DNA from 4 places in the Mesorhizobium sp. M1D.F.Ca.ET.231.01.1.1 genome. Region 3 is predicted to be linked to each of the others. Evidence: predicted binding sites of a transcription regulator. Region 3 holds the regulator's gene; each other region holds the start of a gene.
The links. The regulator LexA, encoded in region 3, represses DNA repair genes until DNA is damaged. The targets are predictions, from matches to a motif close to TGTTCNNNNTGTGTTCNG.

Region 1: dinB (DNA polymerase IV) is a predicted target of LexA. The motif match lies at 2,270-2,287, and genes of this name have one in related genera.
Region 2: EN874_RS11960 (DNA recombination protein RmuC) is a predicted target of LexA. The motif match lies at 2,317-2,334, and genes of this name have one in related genera.
Region 4: EN874_RS23060 (ATP-dependent helicase) is a predicted target of LexA. The motif match lies at 1,729-1,746, and genes of this name have one in related genera.

The regions. Positions count from the first base shown of each region.
Region 1 covers NZ_RZOZ02000012.1:127,879-132,845, forward strand. Annotated here, with positions in the region: gene EN874_RS26425 (hypothetical protein) at 1-209, opposite strand, end outside; gene EN874_RS26430 (polymerase) at 288-527, opposite strand; gene EN874_RS26435 (hypothetical protein) at 1,050-1,241, opposite strand; gene EN874_RS26440 (cupin domain-containing protein) at 1,639-1,944, shown strand; gene dinB (DNA polymerase IV) at 2,358-3,620, shown strand; gene EN874_RS26450 (endonuclease domain-containing protein) at 3,755-4,126, opposite strand; gene EN874_RS26455 (aldose 1-epimerase) at 4,271-4,967, opposite strand, start outside.
Region 2 covers NZ_RZOZ02000003.1:503,965-508,931, reverse strand. Annotated here, with positions in the region: gene EN874_RS11970 (cation diffusion facilitator family transporter) at 1-581, shown strand, start outside; gene EN874_RS11965 (GFA family protein) at 617-1,021, shown strand; gene EN874_RS11960 (DNA recombination protein RmuC) at 1,034-2,284, opposite strand; gene def (peptide deformylase) at 2,388-2,918, shown strand; partial or broken gene EN874_RS11950 (IS1595 family transposase) at 3,171-4,130, shown strand.
Region 3 covers NZ_RZOZ02000001.1:612,019-616,985, forward strand. Annotated here, with positions in the region: gene EN874_RS03085 (ComEC/Rec2 family competence protein) at 1-2,214, shown strand, start outside; gene lexA (transcriptional repressor LexA) at 2,219-2,953, opposite strand; gene glp (gephyrin-like molybdotransferase Glp) at 3,070-4,275, opposite strand; gene moaC (cyclic pyranopterin monophosphate synthase MoaC) at 4,277-4,771, opposite strand; gene trpC (indole-3-glycerol phosphate synthase TrpC) at 4,838-4,967, opposite strand, start outside.
Region 4 covers NZ_RZOZ02000009.1:170,502-175,468, reverse strand. Annotated here, with positions in the region: gene EN874_RS23070 (LysR substrate-binding domain-containing protein) at 1-847, shown strand, start outside; gene EN874_RS23065 (hypothetical protein) at 1,116-1,298, opposite strand; gene EN874_RS33790 (hypothetical protein) at 1,434-1,589, shown strand; gene EN874_RS23060 (ATP-dependent helicase) at 1,761-3,842, shown strand; gene EN874_RS23055 (hypothetical protein) at 3,964-4,275, shown strand; gene EN874_RS23050 (hypothetical protein) at 4,336-4,521, shown strand; gene EN874_RS23045 (DUF982 domain-containing protein) at 4,664-4,966, shown strand.

The sequences.
Region 1 (4,967 bases), on a different contig from region 3:
GGCTGTTCGTCGAAGAGCACCGCGCAGCCGCGCTCCAGCGCCACCTGGCTCAAGGCATTCGCCGCGTCTTCGTCCGACGAGACGAAGTCGCCGGTCAAGACCCGCAATTCCTCGACGGCTCTCGACATCGAGATGAGGCGCCCGGCCGCGCGGTCGCTCGCGCAGGCATCGACGACGCAGAGAAGATCGATGAGTTCGAAGCTGTCCATGGCGGCCTCCGCCCACAGCATCCCTTCGCGGGAATCAACGGCGTGGCGCGCGGCCGGTTCCACCCGGTGTCGTTGCGGTCACGATTTCGACAGCGGCCTGGGCGGTGCGCGCTTGAGATCGAAGCGGAGCGGCAGGCAAGGCTCGAAGCAGGCGCCGCGCACGGAGCCGGTCGTGGTCGCATCGACCGGGAATGGGGTCGCCATCCCCGTCCGCCGTTCCGGCCAGAGCGGCTCGCCGAAGACGAGGAAGACGCCGGCGATCAATCCTGCCATGAGGAAGATGGCGAACAGGTTCGCGATAAATTCGCCGGGCTGCATGGATGTCTCCCTGAGCGGCTCACCCTTCGCAGGATTGCGCACTTTTCCTGGAATAGCTCTCTCTGTTGGTCGCAATTCCGAACGGAAAACCGCTGCGCACTTTTCCTGAAATGGCTCTCTCTGTTGGTCGCAATTCCGGACGGAAAACCGCTGCGCACTTTTCCTGAAATTGCTAAGAGGTGCCCGCCACATCGCAGGAGATGGCGGGCCCTCCGTTGGCAACCGCCGATGAAGGGACTTTGCTCGACGGCCTGTGAAGCAATGAATTGCCGGCGCACTTGTTTCCAGAAATCCGGCCGCTCGGGCTTCTGCGTTGCAAGGTAAGACTTCGGTCGCATCGGCGACTGGACCCCAGCCCCCGCTACCGAACCGCATGCCCAGGCCTGCCCGCCGGCTGCGGCTGCTCGTTTCGACCAGGCTGCAACCAGTTGCCCAGAAGCGCGTTGAATGAACGGCTACTCCAGCTTCGGCCCGCGCATTTTTCCGGAAAGACGCGGGCCTTTTTTCACGCCGGCAAGGCGCTCAGTCATCCATCTCCATCGGCTTGTGCCCGGGTCTTTGATGCCAGACGACCTGTCGGAAATCCGTCAGCTCGACGACTTGCTCGCAGACCGGGCAGACATAGTTGTCGCAGCACTGGCGAAGCGCCGGCTGGGTGCGGCGCACTGACCCGAGCGGCGGACGGGTCTGCGTTTTGACAGCCTGATGAAGCATCGGTTTCCTCCCTGTTTTTTAGTTGATTGCCTCCGGCCTATAGCTGTCCCCGTCACGGCTTCGCCCGCCGAGCGTGCGGCGCGCATTTGAGCGAACTCGAGATTGTCCGGTTGGGGATCGCGACGGCAGCGACGAGATCGTTCGGAAAGGTTGCCGAGGATTCATCGAATTCTCCCTTTTGGGACGAGAACGGATGGTCCCTCAACCATCGTCGTGCCAACGCTTGGAACAGCAAATCACCGGCATGTCGTGCCTGCAATAGGCGTTGCGTGGCAAAATCGATTTCCTGCCGCGCCCGGCAATTAAATTAGCGATCGCTCAACAAAAGGCGTATGAAACAGGCGGCGGTCGCCGACGATCGTGACGTCACGCTCCGCTTGGATATGGGGAGGATGGCATGGCCGAAGCTCCAATGAATGTCGCCAAATTCGAGTCCAAGTCGCACAACAATCCCGACGAGGTCCGCACGCCCGCCAAGACCCGCGTCGAAGTCGTGCGGCTGCCCGGCTACACGCTCGGGCGGCTCAACATGGAGCCGGGCTGGAGATGGTCCGAATGCGTGAAGCCAGTGGTCAAGACCGACAGCTGCCAAGTCTCGCATGTCGGCTATGTCGTGTCCGGAACGATCACCGTGCGCATGAACGACGGGACGCAGAAGACCTTCGAGGCCGGCAACGTCCTACACCATTCCGCCCGGCCATGACGCCTGGGTGGAAGGCAATCAGCCGTTCCAATGCATCGAGGTGCTCAGCGCCGAGCAATACGCCAAACCGGCATAGCCGAGCCAGTCTCTCCCTCGAGGGCAAGATGGCAGCGAAGCTGCCGAGGAGATCATCTCACGCAGATCGCGGCGCCATGTTTCGTCGCGCAGGGCGCTGGTGCTCCATGCGAGACGATCCCCCGCCACCCCCGGCGATATCCCCTTTTTGAGGGCTCTCGGGCATCGCAACCAGCCGCCAAAATCCCCGGTTGCGCGAGGTTGTAAATGTTCTCCTGTCCGACGCGACGGCTTGACTAGAGACTGGTTTTGTTCTCTTTATGTTCCCGGCGAACACCTCTTACAAAAGTCTTTACTAATGCTGCGGCGCGGAATCAGGCCGAAGATGGGAGCGCGCGATGCCCGCCACGAACGCCGCTTCAGCCGCCACCATCCTGCATGCCGATCTCGACGCCTTCTACGCCTCGGTCGAGCAGTTGCTCGACCCGTCGCTGCGCGGCAAGCCGATCGCGGTCGGCGGCGGCGTGGTGCTTGCCGCCTCCTATGAGGCGAAGGTCTTCGGCGTGCGCGGCGGCATGCCCGGCCGTAAGGCGCGCGAGCTCTGCCCGCAGCTGATCTTCGTCGGCGGCCGCTTCAGCGAATATCAGCGCCTAGGCGACGCCGCGATCAAGGTGCTCGATGATTTCACGCCGCTGGTCGAGCGCATCTCGATCGACGAGGCTTTCGCAGACGTCGCCGGCTGCACGCATCTGTTCGGGCCGCCGGAGGAAATCGCCAAGACCATCCGCAGCCGCGTGCAGGCCGAGCTCGGCCTGCCGATCTCGATCGGCGTGGCGCGAACCAAGCATCTCGCCAAGATCGCCTCGCAGGTGGCCAAGCCCGACGGCCTGGTGGTGGTCGAGCCCGGCACCGAACTCGCCTTCCTGCACGATTTGCCGGTATCGCTGATGTGGGGCGTCGGCCCGGCGACCAAGGCCAGGCTCGCCGAGATCGGCGTCGAGACCATCGGGCAATTGGCGCGTACGCACAGCGGCGCGCTGGAGCGGCTTATCGGCCACGCCGCCGGCCAGAAGTTAGCTGCCCTTGCCTGGAACCGCGACCCGCGCCGGCTGGAGACGCATCGCCGCGCCCATTCCGCCGGAGCGCAGTCGGCGCTTGGCCGCAAGCCGGCGCTGCCACGCATATTCGTGCCGACGCTGTTGCATCTCGCCGACCGCGTCGCCAGCCGCCTGCGGGCCAAGGACCGGCCGGGCCGCACGGTGACTGTGCGCGTGCGCTTCGCCGACATGCGCGCCGTCACCCGCGCGGTGACGCTGGAGCAGCCGATCCAGGCCACGACCATGCTCGCCGAGATCGCCGAGGAGCTGGTGCGCGGCGTGCTCGCCGCTCACCCGGGCGAGCGGGAAATCTCGCTGCTCGCCATCTCGGTCTCGCATCTCGAAGAGCATGCCGAATTGCAGCTCGAGCTGCCGCTCGGCCTCGCCGACGAGAAGCTCAAGCCCGGCAGCCGCAAGGGACTCGCCCGCTTCGGCGCCGACCGCGCCATCGACAAGATCCGCCAGCGCTTCGGCAAGGAGGCCGTCGGCTACGGCACGGTGGCGCTGGAGGCGGCGCGCTCGGTGCCGGATGAATTCAGGGAGCTGGCCGAGAAGGAGTTGTAGGGGCACACCGCTGGCATCTCCCTTGCCACTTTGGAAATTGGCGAAAGCCGGCGCGACGGCCAATCTCCCCCCTCGTGGGCCCTCGTGGGGGAGATGTCCGGCAGGACAGAGGGGGGCGCTGTCCCGCCAGCGTCTCAGATCGGTCCAGCCAATCCTGCCGCAACAACAATATGCTGGCAGACATTGTCAATGTCGCGGATGACGTCGTGGTTCCAGAAGCGTAAGACGGTCCAGCCGTTCTGTTCCAAGCGCTTGGTTCTAAGCTCGTCAGCACCTGGACGACCCGCGTCGCCATGCTGTGAGCCATCGACTTCGACTATCAGCTTCTTCTCCGGACAGGCGAAGTCGACAATGTAGCCTGCGATCGGAAATTGCCTGCGGAAGCCCAGCCCCATCAGCCGGTGCGCGCGAAGTTCGTTCCACAACTTCAATTCCGCGTCGGTCATGGCCGTGCGCATCGATTTTGCATTGGTGCGATGTCTTGGCGGGAGAGGCGTATGCGGCATGGTCGGAGGACGCTGAGGTTCGTGTCGCAACGCTTCTACCCTACGGCGCCCCCCTCTGTCCTGCCGGACATCTCCCCCACAAGGGGGGAGATTGGGCGTCGCCTTCGGCTTTCGCCAATCGCCAGCGTTGCAGGATTCGCGTCTTCAATCCGTCGCCACCACCGCCCACTCCAGACGCATCGTTGCACCCATCGTCTCCCGATCATCGAGCGCCGTCAGCCCCTCCCCGTGATGCGCGTCGACCGGGTGCGAAACCGGCTCGAAGCAGAAGAAGCCGGCGTCCTGCGACGGCGAATAGAGGATGTAGACATCGAGCTCCGGCGATGCGGCGAGCGTGACCGCGATCCCCTCTTCCGGTTGCGTGATCATGGCGCGGCCGTCCCAGCCGTCGAAGGCGTTGTTCACCCATTGCGGCGGCAGCGGGACAGGGCGCTCGAAATCCCACCCTGGGCGCTCGCTCACCGGCACCACGCCGACGGGCAGATGGCGCTCGTCCTCCAGCCAGACGCGCCTGGCCTTCGCCTCCAGCATGGTTGTCTTGTCGCGCGGGAACCAGGGATGGAACCCGAGGCCGTAAGGCAGGCGCATGCCGGCGCGGTTCTCCACAGTCAGCCGAGCCTCCAGCGCGCCGTCGCGCAGCGCGTAGGTGACCGACGCCGCATAGCGATAGGGTCCGATGGCGCCGTCCTCCAGCACCAGCTCCGTCTCGGTGGCGGTGCGGACGGCGAGCCGCCATGGCTTCTGGAATCCGTCGCCGTGGATCGGAAAGGGTTCGTCCGGCACGTTCGGCTCGACGGCATGGAACCGGCCGTCGAAGGTAAAGCCGCCACCCGAGATACGG
Region 2 (4,967 bases), on a different contig from region 3:
AGGGCAGTTCCTGGCTGGTGGCGCTGAAGGAGTTCCGCCAGGAGAAGGGCAGTCAGGGCTGGTTCCAGGCGGTGCGCCGCAGCAAGGACCCCAGCGTCTACACAGTGCTGTTCGAGGACAGCGCGGCACTGCTCGGCCTGATCGTCGCCTTCGCCGGCATCCTCGCGTCCGGACTGCTGGAAATCCCGGAGCTCGACGGCGTCGGCTCGATCGGCATCGCGATCATCCTTGGCGCGACCGCGGCCTTTCTGGCACGCGAGAGCAAGGGGCTGCTCATGGGCGAGCCCGCCTCCCCCGAGGTGCAGCGCAAGGTCCTGGCGATCGTCGAGGATGATCCGGCGGTGCAGCGGGCGAACGGGATCCTGAGTGTCCATATCGGCCCGGAAGAAATCGTCGCCGGCCTGAGCATCGAATTCGAGGACCATCTCACCGCGCCGGAGATCGAAGCCTGCGTTGAACGCCTGGAAGCGCGGCTGAAAACCGACATGCCCGAAATCACCAGGCTGTTCGTCAAGCCGCAGGCGACTGGCACATGGGAGCGCAGGCGCAAGGCTATCGCCGAAGCCTCCGAAGAAGATTAGGTTTGAGCGAAGCAATTTTTTGGGGAGCAAGCCCGATGAAAATCGACGGCGGGTGCCACTGCGGCGCCATCACCTATGAGGCGGAGGTCGACCCGGAAAAGACCTCGATCTGCCACTGCACGGACTGCCAGCAACTGACCGGCACCGCGTTTCGCGTTACCGTGCGGGTGCCGGAGGAGGATTACCGCATCACCAAGGGCGAGCCCAAGGTCTACATCAAGACCGGGACGACCGGCGCCAAGCGGGCGCAGGGCTTCTGCGGCGAGTGCGGCTCGCATCTTTATGCCACCTCCGTCGGCGACGGCCCGAAGGTCTACGGCATCAGGACCGGCACGGCGCGCCAGCGCGATCAGCTGGTGCCGAGGACGCAATACTGGCATCGCTCGGCTCTGCACTGGCTGCCGGAATTCGAGGGCACGAGGGTGGTCGAGGAGCAGTAGTCGTTTGGCGGCTCAGTCGTCGCCTTCGACGACGCGCAACCTGAGCTGGCCGGTCTTGGAATCGGCCACGCGCGCGCCGGCCTCCACCTTGGCCGGACCGCGCGGCGGCTCGGTTTCCCCTTCGGCGAACTCTAGCGCTTCGATCTTCTGGCCGCGCTTGGTCACTTTCGACGTCGAAACGAGGATGTCGTCTATGTCCTTGCTTGCCTGGCCGAAATGCGTCTGCAGCCGGCGCACGCGCTCGTCGACGCGCGCCACGTCCTCCATCAGGCGGATGACCTCGCCCTGGATCAGATGCGCCTGCTCGCGCATGCGCGCATCCTTCAGGATTGCCTGGATCACCTGGATCGACAGCATCAAGAGCGACGGCGAGACGATGACGACGCGGGCGCGGTGCGCCTTCTGCACCACGGCCTCGAAATTCTCGTGGATCTCGGCGAACACCGATTCCGACGGCACGAACATGAAGGCGGTGTCCTGCGTCTCGCCCTGGATCAGGTATTTTTCGGCGATATCGCGGATATGCACCTCGATATCGCGGCGGAACGCCTGCGCGGCGACCTTCTGCAGGTCGGGGCTCTCGGCGGCGCGGATGGCGTTCCAAGCTTCCAGCGGAAACTTGGCGTCGATGGCAAGCATCGGCGCGCCGTTCGGCATCCGCACGAGGCAGTCCGGCCGGCTGCCGTTCGACAGGCCCGCCTGAAACTCGTAGGCGCCGTGCGGCAGCCCGTCGGCGACGATCGCCTCCATGCGCGACTGGCCGAAGGCGCCGCGCGTCTGCTTGTTGGAAAGGATCGCCTGCAGCTGCACGACCTGGCCGGCTAAAGACTGGATGTTGCCTTGCGCGGTGTCGATCACCGCCAGCCGCTCTTGCAATTTGGCCAGGCTCTCATGCGTCGATTTGGTCTGCTCGGCCATGGTCTGGCCGAGGCGGCCGGTCATGGCGTCGAGCCGCTGTCCGAGCGATTGGGTGAGCTCGGCCTGCCTGGCGCCGAACACTTCGGCGATCGCGCCCATGCGGCCCTGCATCTCGGCCTGCGCCTGCAGGATGTCCGCCATCCGCGCCTCGGTATCGCGGGCATGATCGGCCGCTTCGGCCGCGGCAACCGCGCGTGCCCCGGCAGCGCGCCACAGCGCTATGACGAGCGCCAGGAAAAACGCCAGCAGCAGAAGCCCGCCGAAGCCGAGCGCCTCGCCGAGCGTGATCGTGGTGGCGCCGAGCCGCGCGACCGGTTGCGAAAGGATGGAGGTCATGTCGTTCATGTCGGCAGCATAACCGATTCGGCCCGCCGGCACAGATCAAAACGTGAACAGGCGGATGATGTCCCGGTTGACGCTTTTCCTGCGAGGTCTTAGGTGAGACGCCATGTCGATCAAGCCGCTCATCATTCTTCCCGATCCCATCCTGCGCCAGGTTTCCAAGCCGGTGGAGCGCGTCGACGGCGATTTGCGCAAGCTCGCCGACGACATGCTGGAAACCATGTACGACGCGCCGGGCATCGGGCTGGCGGCGATCCAGGTCGGCGAGCCGCGGCGCCTGCTCGTCATCGACCTTGCCAAGGAAGGCGAGGAGCCGGCGCCGCATGTCTTCATCAATCCGGAGATCCTCGAAAGCTCCGACCAGCGCTCGGTCTATGAGGAAGGCTGCCTGTCGATCCCCGACTATTATGCCGAGGTCGAGCGTCCCGCCGCGGTGCGGGTGAAATATCTCGACCGCGACGGCAAGCTGCAGGAGATTGACGCCGAAGGCCTGATGGCGACCTGTCTGCAGCACGAGATCGACCACCTCAACGGCGTGCTGTTCATCGACCACATCTCGAAGCTGAAGCGCGACATGGTGGTGAGGAAGTTCAAGAAGCTCGCCAAGGACAAGGCGCCGGGCAAGATGGTGGGATAGGGTTATTTAAGCCGTCCACGCAAAATCCAGTCCTTCCCGAGCTCGAACGCTTTTGAACCGATCTCTAGCGCAAGCGCGCGAGACTCCGGTGAGAATATAAGAATCGTAGCGACAGCTCCCGCAAACAATGGCGTGAGATAAACTGCAAAAGATCGTTCACTTCGTTTACCGCTTATCCCGTTCGCTCAGGTGGTAACCATATCTGGTGATTCCTGATGACAGATGCCGTAGCCCTATCCTATTGGCGTCGGCATGGGCGAGGCGCTGTTTCCGACCCGGTGGAAGTACGACAGACCACCGTCGATCGAGAAGTTCGTGGAGACTTTCCACGACGACTACGCTTGCGCGGAATATCTGACCAAAAAGCGATGGCTAGGCGGCTTCGTGTGCCCGAGCTGCGGTTCCAGGAAAGGCTGGCGCCTTGAAGCGCGGCCGTGGCTGTTCGAATGCGCTGGCAAGGGAGAAAGGCCTGGATGTCGTAGGCAGACCTCGGTGATCGCTGGGACGGTCATGCAGGGCACGCACCTGCCATTGCGCAAGTGGTTCCTGGCCGCCTACCTGATGGCGACGCACTCCAACAGCATCTCCGCCCTGCAGCTCCAGCCGAAGCTCGGGGTTTCCTACAAGACGGCCTGGCTGGTGCTCCACAAGCTCCGGCGGGCCATGGTCAACCCGGAACGGACGCCACTTTCGGGAACCGTCGACGTGGACGAGTCCGCCATCCCGTATCGGCGCAAGGAGGACGCTCTGGAGCGCGGCGGCGGCAGCAGCACGGCCAACCAGATCTGGATCGCTGGCGCCGTCGAGACCGTTGGCAAGCATGGCGTCGGACGCATCAGGTTAGCTCGTATCGCCGACAGGTCGGCCGAGAGCCTCGTTCCGTTCGTCGAGGCGAACACGCTGCCGGGAACCTGGCTGCGGACGGATGACTACGCCCCTTACGATAAGGTGGAAGACCGTCGTCTAACCAAGGTGAACGTCAAGAAATCCAAGCTCCCGGCACATATCCTTCTGAAATGGCCACACGTTGTCTTCGCGAACCTGAAGAGGTGGGCGCTCGGAACGTTCCACGGATTCCGAGAGAAGCATCTCGACGCATATCTGAACGAGTTCGTGTTCCGCTGGAACAGGCGGCGGGGATTCCAGAACACCTTGGACGGGATGCTTGGGATCGGCCGCCGCATCGGGCCCGTCACCTACCGCGGGATCGTCGGCGACACGACGGAGTGGAAGAAGGCGCACATCGACCAGGTTCTTGCCATGTGCCACCCGACCAAGCAGCAGATCGTCAGCGACTTGGTGCGCTACTACCGTGCTCCCAAACTCGACGTGCTCGAGAACATGGTCTGGTGGATGAGGCGCTTGCGGGAGGAGCATCTCGATGCCCTCCTTGATTTCGGTTGGGACATCGAAGGAGTGCCGGAACTCGATGATGTTCCTCGCAGCTACGGCCGTCAGAAACCGAGGCGCGCCGTGCTCGCGCCTCGGCGCCCGGGTGAGGAGCAATTGCGCGGCGGTCGGTACAGGCATCCACCCCGTCCGCCGCGTGGGCATCTGCGGCACATCCCGTCGGGTTCGCCGATTACGCTGGCCTAAAGACTTTCCTGCAATCAATCTGCTCTGATGGAGTTCGACGCTTTGGAAATCGTGCCCGCGCTAATATGGGGCTTTTTGGTGGGCTTCGTCGGCTGGGGAGCGTACCCCCGCCTTCCAGTGCCGATAGCCAGATGGTTGCTGCAAGACGCCAGATCTAATGGTATTGCCGTCGGCATTGCGGTGGTGCTCGTTGCACTGTTCCTCATGGCCGCGATAATGTTCGCACTTTGCTTTGTGCCGCTTCTACGGAGCGCTACGCAGCATGACGTTGAGCCCCACCTATGGCGCGACCTGTACGGCCTTAGTTTTATGAGCTCATTGATCGGCTTTGTCAGTCTGGGAGTGATGCGCCGCTTTCGGCGCTGAACGGAGCACGGCTTAAGGGTTCCTGTTGCGGGCGGTGCATCTACGGCCCCTTGGAATGGCGCCAGCCGCCACTCGAAAGCGGCAGAC
Region 3 (4,967 bases):
TTTCGCCGGGGCGTCGCCGTCGCGGCCGCTACCGAACTCGACCGCGGCGTCGGCTTCCTGCTGGTGCCGGTGTTGCTGGCCGCCGGCGTGATCCTCTATTTTTCCTTGAATGCCGAGCCGGACCTCTACAGGCCGCTGGCGGCGGCCACGCTGATGGCTGTCTGCGTGGCGGTCTCGCGCTCCTGGCCGAAGACGCATCTCGTCTTCATGGCGGCGCTGTTTTGCGCCTTGGGCTTCGTCGCCGCGAAGGTCGAGACATGGCGCGTCGCAACACCTATGCTCGGCTCCGAAATCCAGACGCGGCTGACCGGGCGCGTCGTCGTCGCCGAGGAGATGGCCAATGGGCGGGTGCGGCTGACCATCGATCTCGTGTCGACCGCGCATCCGACGCTGCGCTACGCGCCGGACCGCGTCAGGCTCTCGGCGCGCAGGACGCCGCCGGACATGAAGGCTGGATCGCTGGTGACGGGCTATGCGCGGCTTTTGCCGCCGAGAGGCCCGGTCCGCCCCGAGAGTTATGATTTTTCCTTCGACAGCTATTTTTCCGGCATCGGCGGCAGCGGCTTTTTCCTAGGCGATCCGAAAGTCCTTCCGGCAACTGCCCCGCCGGCAGAGACGAGCATCGCCTCGGCGATTGAGAACGCGCGCGAGAACATCGCCGACCACATCCGAAACACCATCGGCGGGTCCGAAGGCGAAATCGCCGCGGCGTTGATTGTCGGCGTTCGCGCCGGCATTCCCGAAGACATCAACGAAGCGATGCGGCGCACCGGCATCTATCACATCATCTCAATCTCCGGCCTGCACATGGCGCTGGTCGCCGGCACGATCATGTTCCTGCTGCGCGGCGCCTTTGCGCTGTTTCCGGATTTCTCGTCGCGCCGGCCGGTGAAGAAATACGCCGCGGCGATCGCGCTTGCCTCGATCGCGGCTTACCTCGTCATCTCCGGCATCGTGGTGGCGGCCGAGCGGAGTTTCATCATGCTCGCCGTGATGCTGGTCGCCGTGCTCTTCGACCGCGCGGCGCTGACGATGCGCAATTTGGCGATCTCGGCCATCGCCGTCATCCTTGTCTCGCCGCACGAAGTGGTCGGTCCGAGCTTCCAGATGTCCTTCGCGGCCACCGCCGCCCTGGTCGGCGCCTATGCCGGCTTTGCCGACTATCGCGCCGGCAAAGCGATCGTGCCGCCGGCAAAGCGCTCCTTCCTCGGGTTCTTGTCGCGAAAACTGGCGGTCGGCGTGGGTGGCGCCGCTGTAACCTCGCTCATCGCGGGCAGCGCGACACTACTGTTTGCGATCTGGCACTTCCAGCGCGTCTCGCCGCTCAGTCTGCTCGCCAATCTGGCGGTGATGCCGATCGTTTCGCTGCTCGTCATGCCGTTCGCCGTGCTGAGCGCGTTGGCGATGCCGTTCGGCTTCGACGGTCCGTTCCTCTACGTGATGGGCAAGGGCCTGACCGCGATGATTGCCATTTCGGCATGGATTTCCGAGCGCTCGCCTGTCGATGCCGTGGGATTGATCTCGATCCAATCGGTGCTGCTGGCGACGATCGCGCTGGTCATCGCGACCATGGCCACCACCTGGCTCAGATTGGCAGCCGTGCCGTTCGCGCTTGCTGCCCTGCTCACCATTCCGCATGTCCGCACGCCGGATGTGTTGATCTCGGAGGACGCGCATCTGGTGGCAATGCCGATCGGCGGCGGCGAGCTCGCTATCAACCGCGAACGCTCCAACGAGTTCACCACCGACAACTGGAAGCGCGCGCTGAAAGCCGAGGAAATCGTGCCGCCGGAGACATTCGCCAAAGGCGCGCTGGATATTGCCGATCCCGTCGACCTGCCGCCGGGATCGCCATTCTATTGCACCGGCGATCTCTGCATCGGCCGGCATCCTACCGGCGCGATCGTCGCGCTTGCCGAAAACCGCGACAGCGCCAGGCCGGCCTGCGGCTATGCCGACCTCATCGTCATCAACGACGCCACGGCCTACAATCCTTGCCGCGATCCACGCATTCTTGTCGTCACCAAACGCCAACTTGCTCGCGATGGAAGCGCTGCCGTCTTCTTCGATCCGCAATCGGCGACGGCGCAACCTGTCATTCAATACGCCGTCGAGAAGTCCTATCGCCCCTGGCACGAACAGCGGAGCTACTCGCGAGAGGCGAGGGGCCTGGCGCCTTACAAGCGGCCCGAAAAGCCAGAGGCAAAGCCATAGCCGCTCAGTAGCGGCGAATGAGCCCGACCAATTTGCCCTGCACCTTAACCCTGTCCGGCCCGAAGATGCGGGTCTCATAGGCGGGATTGGCGGCCTCGAGCGCGATCGAGGCACCCTTGCGGCGGAAGCGCTTCAGCGTCGCTTCCTCGTCGTCGACAAGAGCCACCACGATCTCACCCGGGCTTGCCGTGTTGGCGTTGCGGATGATGACCGTATCGCCGTCGAAGATACCGGCCTCGATCATCGAGTCGCCCTTGACTTCCAGGGCATAATGCTCGCCGCCCGCGATCATGTCCGGCGGCACTGTGATCGAATGCGTCTGATGCTGGATGGCATCGATCGGCACACCGGCGGCGATGCGACCCATGACCGGAATGGATACGGCCGAAACGGCATCGTCATCATTGCTGGGCGTAGGCGTGCGCGAGGGCGCCGCAGGCTTGATCTGCCGGCCGAGATTGCCTTGGCCGCCCTGGATGACGCTTGGCGAGAATCTCTTCGCGGCATTGAGGCCGGGCGCGATCGAATCGGGCAGCCTCAGGACTTCCAGGGCACGCGCCCGGTTCGGCAGCCGGCGAATGAAACCGCGCTCTTCCAGCGCCGTGATCAGGCGATGGATGCCCGACTTCGAGGCAAGGTCGAGCGCTTCCTTCATCTCGTCGAAAGACGGCGGAATGCCGCTTTCCTTGAGCCGTTCATGGATGAACATCAGGAGTTCATGTTGTTTGCGCGTCAGCATGGCGGCCCCCATGGGTTCTGAAACCAGAATCAGAAAAACAAACCCAGAACAAACACTATCTGTTCCAGTTGTGTTCCGCAACCGTTTAAAGTTTAGTGAATGTGTTGACGTTTTGTTCAGCGTAACATCAGAACGCTGCATTCGGCGCCGGCTTCCGCCGCCGGGGCGAAGGGCTCGCGCACGATCAGGCCGTTGGCGTCGGCGAGCGTCCTCAGCATCGAGGAATCCTGGATGCCGAACGGTGTCGCGACCAGCCGTCCGGCCTCCTCGCGCACGACGGCGCGCACATAGTCCTGCCTGAGATCGTTGGCGCGCATCGCGGCGGCCAACCGGGCGGCGCGGATGTCCTGTCGGTAGTTGCGGCCACCCAGCTGCGCCAGAAGCGGCTTCAGGAACAATTGCGAGCAGACAAGGCTCGCCACCGGATTGCCGGGCAGGCCGATGCAGCGGATGTTGCCTAGCCGGCCAAACATCAATGGTTTGCCGGGGCGCATGGCGATCTTCCAGAAATCGAGCTGCATGCCTTCGCCGGTCAGCACGTCGTGGATGAGGTCGTGGTCGCCGACCGAGGCGCCGCCGAGCGTGACGATGACGTCGGCGCCGGCTGAGACCGCTTTCCTGACCAGAGCCGCGATTGCGTCCTGCCGGTCGGCGGCGATGCCGAGGTCGAGCGCGCGCGCCCCGACCGACTGGGCCGCGGCGGCGACGCCATAGGCATTGGACGAGATGATCTGGTCGGGACCGAGCGCGCTGCCGGGCGGCAATAGTTCGTCGCCGGTGGCGATGATCGCGACCAGCGGCTGCCGCACAACATTGAGGCTCGGGTGGTTGCCCGACGCCGCTAGCGAAAGCGCTGCCGGATCGAGCTCTCGGCCTTTATGGAGGAGCACGTCACCTTCGCCGAAGTCGAGCCCACGGCGACGGACGTTGCGTGCCTGCGCGGTCGGCTCGGTCACTTCGATGCTGCCACCACCGAGGTCGCGGACATTCTCCTGGATAACGACGGTGTCGGCGCCCTCGGGAAGGGGCGCGCCGGTGAAGATGCGCACGGCCTCGCCCTTGCCGATGGAGCCGGCAAAGCCTCGCCCGGCGGGCGCCATGCCGACAACGGAGAGCCGCACCGGCACTGACGCCACGTCCTCGGCGCGTGCGGCGTAGCCGTCCATGGCCGAAGCGTTGAAGGGCGGCTGCGTGCGCAGCGCTGCCACCGGTTCGGCCAGCACACGGCCTGCCGCATCGGCGAGCGGAACGCTTTCGCCAGGCAGCGCGGTCGCGCCATCCAGCAGGCGTTCGAGCGCCTCGGCGACCGGAACCAGCGCCATCCTAGGAGCCTGCCCCATGTTCGGCAGCTTTGTAGTCACCCGACTTGCCGCCGGTCTTCTCGACCAGCCTGATGCCGGAAATCACCATGGCGCGGTCCGCTGCCTTGGCCATGTCGTAGATGGTCAGGCAGGCGACGGACGCCGCGGTCAGCGCCTCCATCTCGACGCCCGTCTTGCCGGTGACGCGAGCAAGCGCGGTGACCCTCAGGCCGGGGAGCGCGCGGTCGGGCTCGATATCGACCGCAACCTTGGTGAGAAGCAGCGGATGGCAGAGCGGAACAAGCTCATGCGTCTTCTTGGCGGCCATGATGCCGGCGATGCGCGCCGTGCCAAGCACGTCGCCCTTCTTGGCGTCGCCGGCCAGGATCATCTCCAGCGTTTCCGCCCGCATGGAAACAAAACCTTCGGCAATGGCCGTTCGCGTCGTCTCGGCCTTGTCGCCGACATCGACCATGTTGGCTTCGCCCTTGGCGCCGAGATGGGTAAGCGCAGGCATCCTCAAACGGCCTTAGAACGACGTGCGTCCACTTGGACGCACAAAGTACGTTCTAACACTTTGAATCTATGCATCGTGCTCTCCAAAAATCGGAGTCGATTTTCGGGCCGATGCATTGGCCGGAGCCTTGCCCGTCAACAGAAGCGCGGTCGCGGCGGCCACGTCGGCCTGCCGCATCAGGCTCTCGCCGACGAGG
Region 4 (4,967 bases), on a different contig from region 3:
GGTGAAGAGCCTGGAAGACCAGCTGCGCTTCAAGATCTTCCAGCGCGGCGGCAATGCGGTGTCGCTGACGCCGGAGGGCGAGACCTATGTGGCGCGCGTGCGCGAGGCGCTGGAGCGGATCGTGGCGGCAAGCATGGAGGCAACCGGCCAGTCCCAGTTGCACGTGCTGAAGATTTGCGTGCTGCCGACTTTCGCCGCGCGCTGGCTGTTTCCGCGCCTATCCACTTTCCAGCGGCAGTATCCGGACATCGAGATGCGGGTGTCGACCTCCTATGCGACGCATGAATTCTCGGCCTCCGAATACGATCTGGAGATCCGCTACGGCGACGGCAACTTCCCCGGCCTCCATTGCGAGCTATTGTTCAAGGAGGACCTGACGCCGGTGTGCAGCCGCAAGCTGTTCCATGAGGTGTTGGGCGACAAGCCGCCGTCGAAGGTAACGCCCGAGGATCTGAGGCATTTCACCCTGCTCCACTCCGATACGTGCACCCAGAACTGGCAGTCATGGCTGGCCTTTGCCGGCGCGAGCTTCGTGCTGGGCGAAACCAAGAGCATCTATTTCGATTCCTGCATGATGTCCTACGAGGCGGCCAATGCCGGCATGGGCTTTGCCGTCGCCAACCGCGCCTACATGGCGAGCGACATCCGCGCCGAACGGCTGGTGGCACCCTTCGCGGTGCACCATCCCAACACCGCCGGCTGGTACTTCGTCAGTCCGATCAACGCGCACGGCGCCCGCAAGGTCGAAGTTTTCAAGCAGTGGATCATGGCCGAGGCGGCGCTGACGCAGCGCCAGCTGGATCTCGAGATCGCCGGCATACCAGTGAAGCGGGCGGCGATGGCCTGAGGCAGGCTGCGAACACGCAATCCTTTTCAAAGATTTCTCGGTCCTTGAAAGACGGCACCAGCCATCGATAGCCGGCTTGCGCGATCACGCCATGACGCGGCGGAGAGACTCAGCTATCTTCATGTGTGCGGCGGGCCTGATTTCCCGCTTGGCCGGCGCTTTCCAGCTTCCTCCCAAGCAGCGCCGGCCTTCTTCTGTGGCGGCAGCGTCATTTCCCGATCACCGCCGCCTGTTCCGGCCGAGTATTCCTGCCCGCGTCGTCGCACCATCACTGCGCCGGCGGTGTGCCCTGCTGGTCGCCGCCGGTGGTCGATTTCGGCACCGGGTTCTTGTCGACTTGCGGGTTCTGATTGACGGTGTCGCTTGGTGCCTTGGTCGGCGGCACGCTGTTGTCGCAGGCGGCAAGCGCGAGCCCTGCCGCGAGAGCCAGCAGCACAGGAAGCTTCTTCATGACGACCTCCTCTCGGTTGCCCCTTTTTCTTTGGGGCAAACGAGGCGGCGGCGGTTTGGTTGCGTGGGCCGGCGGGAACCAATCATCCAAGCCCCGGTTGAACTCCCAACAATCCAACGCACCGAGGAGATGGTCATGATCCGCCTGCTGCTTGTCGGACTGTTCGCTTACAGCGCCTACCGCGTCACGATGAGGATCATCTATGAGATGTCCGGCGATGCCGCGCCGCTGGACGAACGACGGACGCTGCGGCGCCAGTCCGCCGCGATGGGGGTAGAGCCGAAGCGGTAGTTGCCTTTCCTCGCCCCCGCCGAAGGTGGGGCGAGGAACCCAAGTCCAGAAAGCCGGCGCGAGAGCGCCCCGTCCGCCCTGCCGCGCATCTCCCCTCTGTTGGACCGCTTTCGCTATTCGCCAGCGCGTGAGTTGTATTGCGAACAAAGCGGAAACGATGCTTGATGGGCCATGAACATCGCCGCCCGTGATTCGTCCTTCGAAGCGCCCGCCTATCTCGCCCGGCTGAATGACGAGCAGCGGCTGGCGGTGGTGCATGGCGACGGCAAGGTGGCAGCACCTCTGCTGGTGATCGCCGGTGCCGGATCCGGCAAGACCAACACGCTGGCGCACCGCGTGGCGCACCTCATCGTCAAGGGCGCGGATCCGCGCCGCATCCTTTTGATGACCTTCTCGCGCCGCGCGGCGTCGGAGATGGCCAAGCGCGTCGAGCGCATCGCCGGCGAGGTGCTGGGGCGCGACGCGGCAATCATCGCCGACGCGCTCGCCTGGGCGGGCACCTTCCACGGCATCGGCGCGAGGCTCTTACGAGACTATGCCGAGCAGATCGGGCTCGATCCCGCCTTCACCATCCACGACCGCGAGGATTCGGCCGACCTGATGAATCTCGCCCGGCACGAGCTCGGTTTTTCCAAGACCGAAAGCCGCTTTCCGACAAAAAGCACCTGCCTGCAGATCTACTCCCGCGCAGTCAACGCGCAGGCGCCGCTCGGCGAGGTGCTCGGCGCGGCATTCCCCTGGTGCGCGGCATGGGCGGACCAGCTGAAGGAGCTGTTTTCGGCCTATGTCGAAGCCAAGCAGGCACAGAACGTGCTCGATTACGACGACCTTCTGCTCTATTGGGCGCAGATGGCGGCGGAGCCGGAGATCGCGGCGCATCTCGGCAGCCGTTTCGACCATGTGCTGGTCGACGAATACCAGGACACCAACCGGCTGCAGGCCTCGATCCTCTTGGCGCTGAAGCCGGACGGCGCCGGCCTAACCGTGGTGGGCGACGACGCGCAGTCGATCTATTCCTTCCGCGCCGCGGAAGTGCGCAATATCCTCGACTTCCCGAAACAGTTCACGCAAGGCGCCGAGATCGTCATGCTGGAGCGCAATTACCGCTCGACCGAGACGATCCTGGCTGCCGCCAACAAGGTCATCGGCGAGGCCAGCGAACGCTTCACCAAGAACCTTTGGACCGAGCGCCGGTCGTCGCACAAGCCGCAACTGGTCAGCGTGCGCGACGAGGCCGAGCAGGCCAATTATGTCTGCCACGCGATCTTGGCCGAGCGCGAGGCCGGCACGGCGCTGAAGGCGCAAGCGGTGCTCTTTCGTGCCTCGCATCACAGCGGGCCGCTGGAGGTGGAGCTCACGCGCCGCAACATCCCCTTCGTGAAGTTCGGCGGCCTGAAGTTCCTCGACGCCGCCCATGTCAAGGACATGCTGGCGATGCTGCGCTTCGCCGAGAACCCGCGCGACCGCGTCGCCGGCTTTCGCGTGCTGCAGCTCATGCCGGGCATCGGCCCTTCCGCCGCCTCGCAGATCGTCGAGGCGATGGCGACGTCGCTGGACGAGACGCTGGGCCTTGCCCGCTTCCGGCCGCCGCAGCGCACGGCTGCAGACTGGCCGGTCTTCCTCGATATCTACAGCGGGTTGCGCGCCGGTCCGAAATGGCCGGCCGACCTCGAGCGGGTCAGGCTCTGGTACGAGCCGCATATGGAACGCATCCATGAGGACGCGATCACGCGCCGGGCGGACCTCCTGCAGCTCGAGCAGATCGCGTCGGGCTATCCCTCGCGCGAGCGTTTCCTGACCGAGCTGACGCTCGATCCGCCCGACGCCACCAGCGACCAGGCCGGCCCGCCGCATCGCGACGAGGATTACCTCATCCTGTCGACCATCCATTCGGCGAAGGGCCAGGAGTGGAAGAACGTCTTTGTGCTCAACACCGTCGACGGCTGCATCCCGGCCGATCTCGGCGTCGGCAGCAAGGAGGATATCGAGGAGGAGCGGCGGCTGCTCTATGTGGCGATGACGCGGGCCAAGGACAGCCTGCATCTGGTGGTGCCGCAGCGCTTTTATCCGCACAACCAGCCCGCGCGCGGCGACCGCCACGTCTATGCCTCGCGCACCCGCTTCATTCCGGCCTCGATGCTTGAAGCCTTCGAGCAGTCATCCTGGGCAAGCGCCGCGATCAAGGACGACCCGCGCCAAAGGCCGGGCGTCAAGGTCGATCTCGGTGCCCGCATGCGCGGCATGTGGAAATAGCATCCGCCCGAACATCGCCCGACCCGCCAACACAACGAGCAACCGCCCTGCAGCCTTCGCCATGGAACTTTTCACCCGGCAATGGATTTCCGTTAGGAAAATCTAATGCAAGGAGGCTGCAATGAAGAATCTTATTCTAGCCGCCATGCTCGGCGTGGCTGCCATGGCACCGACAACGATTGCGGCGCAGGCGACAAGCTTGACCATCATCACTGATGACGACATGGGCCGGTACAATGACGACTACTACTGGCGCCGCCATCACATGCGCGACGACAACTGGCGCTACAGCAGCCGATACGAGATGCGCGATTGGCGCAGCTATCGTCACCATCGCGACTGCATGGTCAGGGTGCACAAGCGCTGGCACCACCATCATTGGGTCGTGAAGAGAGCCTGGAGCTGTGGCCGCCATGGAGGCTGGCGATACTAGGAGCCATCCCCTTCACGAAATTGACGCCGCGGCGGGCGGCGCCTGTAGGACAGGTGGACAATGCGCTTGATCCCATCGGCGATGAGTTGGCGGCAACGGCTTGCCGAACGGGCCGGCCAGCTCTTCGTCAACATTGTTGCGATGTTGTTCGCAGGGGTTGCCATCCTCCTGCTGGTGTTGTCAGCACATTACCACGTCCCGCAACCCCCGGCGGTGATGGCGATCACGACCAGATCCGGCCCATGACGATCTGCCTCGCGATTGCCGCCTCTGGCGGCCGGCAGGAAAAGATCTCCCAACGTGGAACCTCGCGCCCCCAGGCGCGTTGTGTGGCGTCCAGACCGAGGCCGGCAGCCCGCCGTCCTCCGCCCCAATCCGAGAGGTCTCAATGCACGACAGGTTCTTCCTCACGCCGGTCGCAGTCAGTGTCGGCGCCGGGCGCAAGCGCATGATCGCTTCGCTGTCCGACATGCATGAGTTCCTGACCGAGTTCCCGCCGTCGCGCCGGCGGCTGAGCTACGGCGCCGCGGCGAAGGCCTGCGAAGCCGCACGGGCCGGAGATATCTCCGCCGAATCGGCGCGCGATGCGCTGATCACCTTCGCGGTGACGGCCGGCATCCTATGGCCGTCGGATCAGCCGATCGTCTCGGTAAAGCCGGTCGCGCGCGGCCATAGCGGCTTCGCCGCCTGAG